2 regions of the Halobacteriovorax sp. GFR8 genome follow, and region 1 is predicted to be linked to the other one. Evidence: riboswitches for the same ligand, from Rfam matches in the RefSeq annotation. Region 1 holds a riboswitch; the other holds the start of a gene.
The links. A riboswitch is a leader RNA that binds a small molecule or an ion and turns the genes downstream of it on or off. The one in region 1 is predicted to bind cobalamin.
Positions count from the first base shown of each region.

Region 2: another riboswitch for cobalamin. It lies ahead of ACRXC1_RS03185 (TonB-dependent receptor plug domain-containing protein); the one in region 1 lies ahead of ACRXC1_RS04640 (acyl-CoA thioesterase).

Region 1 is NZ_JBPBLR010000002.1:842,857-847,640, reverse strand. Features, by position in the region: gene ACRXC1_RS04650 (hypothetical protein) at 1-939, opposite strand, end outside; gene ACRXC1_RS04645 (pentapeptide repeat-containing protein) at 964-1,530, opposite strand; gene ACRXC1_RS04640 (acyl-CoA thioesterase) at 1,575-1,970, opposite strand; adenosylcobalamin-variant (AdoCbl-variant) riboswitch at 2,000-2,074, opposite strand; gene ACRXC1_RS04635 (hypothetical protein) at 2,180-2,809, shown strand; gene ACRXC1_RS04630 (hypothetical protein) at 2,844-3,245, opposite strand; gene ACRXC1_RS04625 (hypothetical protein) at 3,345-4,784, opposite strand, start outside.
Region 2 is NZ_JBPBLR010000002.1:565,814-570,597, reverse strand. Features, by position in the region: gene ACRXC1_RS03205 (winged helix-turn-helix domain-containing protein) at 1-272, opposite strand, end outside; gene ACRXC1_RS03200 (winged helix-turn-helix domain-containing protein) at 422-748, opposite strand; gene ACRXC1_RS03195 (hypothetical protein) at 881-1,465, shown strand; gene ACRXC1_RS03190 (hypothetical protein) at 1,568-2,074, shown strand; adenosylcobalamin-variant (AdoCbl-variant) riboswitch at 2,144-2,221, shown strand; gene ACRXC1_RS03185 (TonB-dependent receptor plug domain-containing protein) at 2,226-4,001, shown strand; gene ACRXC1_RS03180 (MFS transporter) at 3,983-4,784, opposite strand, start outside.

The DNA of each region.
Region 1 (4,784 bases):
TTCTACACATGGAGACTTAAGGGAATAAGAAAAAGGAGGATATGAAAGATTTCCTTTAATACCTTTGTAACCTTCAACAAGTAGATCTCTTAGGCCTTCAGGACCTCCAGGATATGGAGCATAGACCATCCACCACTTCTCTTGTAAAAGAGAGCTCTTATAATTTAGAACTGCATTCTCTAGAGGAAGAGTGAATCTGAAGTGAGGAGATAGAAGTCTAAAGAGAATATGATCTTTTGGAAGAGATGTTTTTGAAATGGCATTAATTGAATCAAAAGGAAAGTGTAACAATGGATGAACAACAAGTGTTGCACATAAGGCCCCACCTTGAAGAACAAAGTACTTTGCTAGCTCAAGTCCGTCACAGGGCCTAGAAAAATCAAAAACCGTTTCTGTTTTTTGAATATAAATCGCTTGGACTTTAAAGCGATTTCCTTCTTTATAAAGAAGTGTTTTCGTCGCACTTACATGAATTCCTTTTAAAGGCTTAACAACACGAACAGCGTCGAGGTCCACAATAAACCAGTTCTTTTCGTCTTTATTATAATCACTAAAACACTGCCAATCTTCTTCATCTAACTTATCTGTTAAAAACTTACTCATCATGGAATAATTTAAGAGGTCTTCAAATTCATTATTTCCTACTTTCTTTAAGCCTGGAAAGATAAGACCTTTGATAAAGTAGTACGGAGAAAGAGCTAGAGTTGCAATATAGCGAGATCCAATGAATAGCCACCAATCGAGAGTTTCTCTTAGAGGAATATGAATAACCGCTGGCGACTCTCCCCACGGATGAACTGGTGAAGGTTGAGGCCAAGGGCCTTTTCGCTCATACATGAAGTCTTTTTGAGAGTAGAGGTGCTTCGGTGACGTTGCACTATTGATCTGAGAGCGAATTTTATCCTTAACTCTAACAGAGAACTTTTCTTGATTCTTCATTTTGCCTTCCTAGCTTAAAAAATATTATTCGATTTCAATACCAAATGGACTCAATAGATTGAGAACTTCAGGCATCGAAAACTTACAGTTTTTTAAATTTGTATTTGCAATATCAATATAGAAATTTCGTGCATTAAGGAACTTAGAGCCCTTTAAATTTGCTCTCGTAAAATTTGTTCCTTGTAAATCACTATCTGAAAAATCACTACTCTCAAAAGAGCCTTGAGTGAAATCAGTTTCTCTTAGAGTTGATGAGATAAACTGAGCACCATGGATTGTGCAATCTTGAAATGAAGCATAGTTAAGAATACTACGATTGAACTTAAGTTCGAAGAGTGTATTACAGTCACTGAAGTTTAGGCCAATACATTTAGAATCAACAAATGTGACATCACGAAAGCTTGCCCCAAGTAATTTTAAATTACTTAAGTTACAATTTTTAAAAGTACATTCGATGAATTTTGCACTCGAGGCATCAAGTTCACTAATATCAACACCAACAAATTCACAGCAGATAAACTCACTACCTCTAAACTCACTGACCTCGTTAATATTTTCAGTATCAAAAACTTCATCTTCAAAATATGGCATAGAAGCATTTTAAACTAAATTTATTAACGAGGCTATTTTAAATTTTATGAGAAAATTGGTACAGGTTTTCGAGAATCGTCGATGGCCACTAATGTAAAGCTTCCCTTAACAGCTTCAACTTGTCCTTCCTCATACATTCCCTCTAGCATAAGTCTTACTTCAACCACTAAGCTGCTATTTCCCACCTTTGTAATCTCACCTACAAGTTCAGCAAAATGTCCGCCAGGAATAGGCATATTGAAGTCAACTCGATCACTAGAGACTGTAACAAATTTTTTACGACCAAAGCGTGTTGCCGTAATAAAGGCCACTTCATCCATCCATTTTAATGTGTTTCCACCAAATAAAGTATCGTAGTGATTTGTGCTATTAGGAAAGACGGCCCTAACTACCGTAGTTTTTGCGTGTGCAATCGCTTCGCTTAATTGCGCTTCATTCATTGCTTCCTCCTCGGGACTTAAAGATTTCGCTAGTTTGGGATCGGACTTTACCGTTGCGGGACAGTGCTGGAATTTCACCAACTTCACCACCTAACGCTAACCATCCTAAATCTCGAAAAACTTAAAGGCAATAAGAATTACAATTAAGCTGGCTAATTACCTAGGACGTGGTATTGAGAGTCAACAATAATTAATTAAGGACACATATTATGAAGAAATTACTATCAGTTGCGGCCTTATTTCTTAGCTTTAATGCCGCGGCCGTTCAGACAACAGCAAGGCCATTTAGCTTTGATGTTTATGCTCCAACTAATGAGTTAAATTTTAAGGTAACTCTTGAGCAAAGATGTCGCTATGAAATTCCAGTTTGGGGCGATAGCGCAAAATTTGAAGAGAAAAATAAAACAACACCACTAGTTGTTAAAAAGTCTAATCAATCAAGTGGACTTACTCGTTACACTTTTTCTTTAAAGCAAACTCAAAACTTAGAGATGACTGGTTTTTTTAAATACGGAAAAGAATGTACAACAGGTATTAAGATTATTGTTCAAAGTGAAAAGTATGCACTTGGATGGGGAAATCAATTTAGCCGCCCTATAGAATTTAAATTCCTAGATGAAATGTATGCCTATAAAGAATATGACACAGTATTTGAACCAAGTGATAATAAGAATATTAAATTGTTTGAAAATAATGAAATCTCACTTGCTTTTAAGTCCCTTCCAAAGGCCAATCAAATAAATGTAACGATTTTATCCAATGGTAAGAAAATACCGGGTACTTTTAGCACCGGTGTTTTAAAGAACCCACAAACAGGACTTCCATATAAATTAAAGTAATAAAAAAGGCCTCTTTAAGAGGCCTTTTATCTTTTTAGTATCCTAGTTTATCGTAAACAACTTCTTCTTGCTCAGTCACACAATCTGTAACCGCAAAGTAAAAATCATTCTTTAATCTTGGCCAACCATTGCGAGAAACTTCAATCATTTGATCATACTTTGTATACCCTTTGATTTCGCAAGTTGCTTCATATTCTGTAGCCGAATAAGAATCATCATATCCCCAAACTTCATCTAGAATAACAAAGTCTAGAACACAAGAGTTTGTCTCGGCATTACACTTGAAAGTATCAAATCGAAAATTGAAATCACCTTCACACCAAGTGTCCCCACAGATATTATCAATCTCTGTTACAACTCTACTTTCTTCTTGAGCCGTTAAAGTATTTGCAAAAATTGATGATGCAAAGAATGCTAGAATAATGATTTTTTTCATGACTGATCTCCCAAATAATGATTTTTCGGGAATATAGGATGCGACACATTGTATGTAAATCCTATTAATAGTATTTACACGATCTAATTATTAGATAAATTAAAATAACTGCTCTATCATCTCAACTCCACGTGCAAGCTTACTAGAAGCTTCAGAGTCTCTTTCATTTCGATCCGCAATATCTCTTAAGTCACTAGATTTAATCTTCTTAGAGAGCTTAAATTTGGCCGTCGTGGCCTTCTTATCCACAAAGCCTGTAATTACGGCCGAAACATAGGCTTCATTCACCTGTGCGATGAAATCATTAACAGGACGGTATCTCTTGGCCTCTTTAATAAGCTTCTTTATTCGAGCTCCATCTTCAGAAACCTTAAGGCCTCGCTCCTTCATTTGTCGCATAAACTCCTGCATAACCCCTGCCCCACGCGTGGCCAGTCCAAGAAAAACTGAATCAATATTTTTTTGATTCACAGGAATACGACTTATATTTTTATAAATAAAAATTTCGGCACTAATTAAACCAGTCTCACTAGAAAGTGTTGCCATATCTCTTAAGTAGTTTGGGTCAATTTCATTTTTAGGATCATAGGCCCCTAGACAAATATTACAGGCCGAAACCTTAGCTGACTTATTATCAGAGAAACAACAAACTTCACAACCATAGCTCACATCAATCCCATGTCCATGACGATAGCCAAGATTATGTAGCAGCTCATGAAAGACAACTCCTTCAAGCTCATCTCGAGGAGGACCGTTTTTAATTGAATTTAAAAAGCCAGATTTCATCTTTGGATTTAGAGAGACATATGGCCCATTGATTCCCAGGCTCTTTAGCTTGTTACTTCCGACAGAAGCATTAGCAATCGTTCCATCCCAAGAGTAATCTTTCTGATGACAGATTATCGATGTGGGCCTGACCTTACCACTTAATTGAATATTTAAAAGATTAATTATATTTGCGATCTCAGCTTTTGCCCCAGTCTCTTTATTATTAGTACCAAGTTCTGAAAGACAACTCATTCCTTTATCAAGAGAGTTTCGCATAAGAGTTTCAAAATTATCATCACCAAAGTTATCAAGACAACTTTTATGGATATTTACTCCTGGCGTGAATTCATAGAAGCCATTATTGAGTTTTTCAAGAATTGGATCAAAATCGGAGATTAGGCCATCAAGAGAATTGATCGAATTTAAAAAGCTCTCATATGAACACATATTTACATCTTCACTATTTTGAATATTTTGAATTCTTTTTTCAACCGCCAAAACACGCTTACCATTTTCAATACGGTAGAGTTTGTAAATAGACTCATTATCAAGATTCTCAATTAACTCCACTCGATCAAATTTTAAATCGAAATTATTATCCGATTCAATCGTCGTAAGCCCACCCTCGACTTTCATTTGATAATCAAATTTTCCATCGTAATTACGATCATTGAAATGTTCAATTAAGCGCTGATTTTGATAGCGAAAGATATTATCAATCTTTCCGTCTTTATTATCATCGAATTCAAAGGCCTGCCTATCTTCTGACCT
Region 2 (4,784 bases), 280 kb from region 1:
TTGATCTTGAAATCAACACCTTTAATTTTTGCACGAATATGGGATAAATGCGTATTGATAGTCTTATTTGTGACGACAACTGGGCCCCACGTCCCTAGTACTAACTCCTCAAGAGTGTAGATACGTTTTTGACTAGAAATTAAAAAGTTTAGAACTTTAAATTCCGTCTTTGTTAATGAAACTTCCTCTTCATTGACAAAAACCGCCTTCGTGCTGGTGTTGATTCGCAAATTACGAAATCCAATCCACTCATTTTGAAAAACAAATGACATTTTCTTCTCTCCTCCCCCCTTAATAAACTAGATTAAGTGGAAGTTAGATATTTCTCAAGTTGTAAAATCAATAAGTTACGAATCTTATCGCCGCTAACAAAAATAAGTTTATTTAGGCTAACAATTACGGTTATTTGACGCTTTTTTCTTTAGAGGTCGTGCAAACAAATCTGATTATTGCGATTAATACGTATTCTAAAGTCAACGCCTTTTGTTTTATGTCTCAGATGAGTCAGGTGAGTATTGACAGTTTTATTTGCCACTTCTACATCTCCCCAAATATATTCAACTAGTTGCTCGCGTGGGTAGATCCTTTTTCCACCATTTAGCAGAAAGTAGAGAATTTTATACTCTGTCTTGGTTAATTCGACCTTGCGCTCATCAACAAATGCGACTCGCTTTTCTGGATCGAGAGATAAGTTTCGAAAGCTTAGCTGCTTTTCTACTTGGGCCTTGTCATTATCAAAAGCGTGCATAATTATTCTCCTCTAAAGCTATACTTGAGAGAAGTTTATTCCATTGAACAAGTCCATGTTTTTGAGGTAAAAAAAGACACGTAAAGAATATTCAGTTATTAATTATTATTAATCAAAAGATAAGAGTTATTCATGAAAAATAAGAAGGCACTCTTTTGGAGTGGAGGCTTAAGCTCTCTAAGCTGCTTAAAACATTTAATTAAAGATGGTAACCCAAAGAGTGAAATCGTTCTCATTACTCTACTTTCAAAAGAGGGTAACGAAGTTGGTTATACAGGAATACCTGAAGAGATCATTTCCCTCCAGGCCAGGTATATGGGAATGAAACTAGTTAGGTTGTATAACGATGAAATGAGTAAAAAGGTCATAAGTAAGCTAAGTGAACAAGGTTACGAGTTCTACAGTGGTCAAAGAAATGAAGATTTTGCAAAGCAATCGATTCTCTCTAATACCAATATTAAGACACCTTTAATGGGCTCACCGTATACAAAGCTTCTCGAAGACCAAAACAACCGAGCGATACTTACAAGTGTTGATCGTGAAGACCATCAACGCTTTCTTGGCAAAGAACTTAAGGATATTGATATAAAGTTTGATGAGATGGATATTGATACATTTGTTATCTTTGATCCCCTTATGCGAATTCGAATTCCATTTTCAAAAAATATCATAGTGCAAAAGGATAACCATTTTATCTGTAAAATAAGAAATGTCTGATGCTATAGCATCAACGTGAACTTTGAGGTTTCTTTAACATTAGCTCCATACTTGCTTGCCCCTTCGACAATATAATCAGTAGTGATCATATTTGGAGGTTGTATGAAGAATAAAAAGAAATTCTTATTTGTAGGTGCGCGAATTCTCATGGGTGCGACCTTACTCTTGGCAGGCGTCACCCCAGGACTAGGCCTGCTCACGGAATCTCAGTTCACACCAGAAGCTTTGTCCTTTATTAATTCCCTTCAGGATACAGGTTATCTATACTACATGATCAAGGCTCTTGAAATTGTACTTGGAACGATGTTCTTACTTAATCTATTCGTTCCTCTAACGGCCGTAATAACTGCTCCACTGGTTATTAATATTCTATTCTTTGAGCTCTTTCTTTGTAACTCTTATCTTATTGCACCAATTATCCTTATTGTGTGTGAGTTTATGGTTTACCGCGAGCATCGAAAATTATTTAATTGGCTCTTTAAATATCAGATACACACCCATACAAATGATCTCGATGCACCTGATATGATAATTCTCTCAGATTTAAAGGAGAAAGACCCTAAGATGTATAAGAGCGTTGTCGATTCACAGTACTATCACAATATTTGATATCAATTAAACTCGGCCCATTATCTGTTTATTGACAGATAATGGGCTTCTTGTAACTATCTTCTCTAATACATACAGTACAAAAGGTGAACTCTGTGAAATTCAGAGACTGTCCCGCAACGGTAAGAGTCCGAGCCCTTCAATATTTCTTATGTCTCGGAGGAAGATCATAAAAACATTATTTTATTACGCCACAGCATTTCTACCATTAACTTCAATTGCACAAATAACCATTAAGGCCACAAAGCTTGAAACGAGCTCAGAACGTGTAACTAGTGCCGTCACGATTATCACTCAAGAAGAAATTGAAAATAGTGATGCTACGACATTGCAACAACTACTACAAAGTAAGGCCAGCATCTTTATCGGTCAGACAGGACAAATTGGAGCTGCTTCAAGTTTACGACTTCGTGGTTTACCGACAGGCTTTTCGAAGGTTCTCATTGATAATATCGAGCTTACAGATCCAACAGATATCAATAACTCATACCAAATTAACCATATCAACTTGGATAATATTGAAAGTATAGAGATCCTAAAAGGTAGTCAATCGGTTCTATACGGCTCTAATGCAATTGGTGGAGTGTTAAAAATCAATACAAAAAAAGGCATCAAGAGCTCAAGAGTTAGTGCTGAGTACGGTAGTTATAATACAGCAAAGGTTGCGGCCCAAACCAGCGGACATATGGAAAGGTTAAATTACGGATTCAACTTTTCTTACCTACGTTCTGATGGGTACTCTTCAGTCAATGAAGACAGGCTAACAAATGCTGAAGATGACTCTTATAAGAATCTTAGCTTCTCTTTAAATACAAGCTACCTCATTAATAACCAACTTGAGTTAAACTACCAAGCTCAATTTATCGACTCAGAAATTGAAATTGATGGATTCAATTTTGTACCTCCATTTAATCCAATTGATGTCGCTGATAACGATTTAAATAAGTACAATCAGTACAATAATTTCCTCAGTCTTAACTATAATAGTACAGATGAAAGGTTTACCCTTATTCCTAGTATCAGGTACTCAACAATTAGAAGAGAAGACCCTCAAGGTTTCACTCCTCTATTTCGCGGGGAAGAAACAGATATTAAACTCGATGCAACTTATGAATTTTCAAAGAGCTTAAATTCTTTCTATGGTGCTCAATACCTTAAGCAAGATGATCTTACTCTTGGTAACTATAGTGAGTTGTTCTCAATCTATACGACATTCAATTATGCATATAATGATTGGTTTTCAGATTTAGGACTTCGCTTCGACAAATTTTCTACATTTGATCTAAATACTATTGCAAGCTTTGGCCTTGGTTATAACTTCACAAGAGAGTTATCTCTTAAAGGTCATTTATCAAGTGGATACAAACTTCCGACGCTCTATCAAATAGCTAATCAACTTGAAATGCTTGATCCAACAGACAGTATCAATAGTGAACTAACTATCTCGTATAAGAAAATTACTTATCAAGCAGAACTTACGATATTCAACTATGACCTTAGAAATCAAATTGATTATGATACGATCAAGATGGGTTACTTAAATATTGCAAAGTCACAAATCCAAGGAATCGAATTTAATTTCAACAAAGAATTTCAAAACTCATTTAGTCTTGCAACATCAATAACGATTCAGAAGGCCACAAATAAAATAACTGACTCTGATCTTGCTAGAACGCCAGAAGCACTGGCAAATCTTGAGTTCGGCTATCGAATTAATGATAATCAAAGAATTACAAATTGGTGGCAATATGTAGGAAAACGAGAGGACTTTGGAAGCATGCCTTCCTATGTGATTGGAAACATCAACTACGAATATCAAAACTTTAATTTCAAAATAATAAATATTCTCGATAAGGATTATGAGAATATTCGCTACTACGGGACAATGGCCCGTAGTTACTTCCTAGGCTACAAGCTCGATTTTTGATGATATTTCTTTACCATTGCAATTGCGATGGTAAAGAAAATTATTGATCCAATATTTAAAATATAGAAGAAGTTAATCGCATTCTTTGCACCATAGTTATCTGCAATGGCACCAAATATAAAGTGCATAATTGCGATACTTACACCGATATAACTCATGGTTTGAGCAAGAACGACATGGTTCTTCTTTGGAAAGTTATTTGAAACCCAATCAACGATAACAGGAAAACAAAAAGACATAAATAAAGCGGTCATTGGATAAAAAATATGATGAACTCGCCCTAAGCTAAAACAAATAAGGCTAGATACCAGTGAAATATAAATCAAACGATTCGATGATAATTTGATATTTAAGAAGGCAAACCCTAACCTCCCCAACATTAAAAATAGAAAGAAGTAAGATAGGTAATTATTAGCTATAATATCTGAGTACTCATGGGCCTCTACCAGATAGAACTTTAATCGCGACGAAAGCATGATTTCAGATGCGACATAGAATCCCGCAAATAGGCCAATCATAAGATTCATTAAGAAAGCATTTGGCATTGATCCATGATTTTCTTTTATTTCTTCATGGTGTGTATCATCCACGAAGAAAGAGTAGATAAAAACCAAAGCACATGGAATGAGTAAGAATTTAAAAAATTGAATCCAATCTGAGTTTAAAAAATAAAATAGAGAAAGAATTTGGGGGGCCATTAATGAGGCCACCCCGTAGACACCATGAAGTCCAGATAAATAGCGCCTTTTATGCTCGGATGGTGCTCCATTATCAACCATGAAA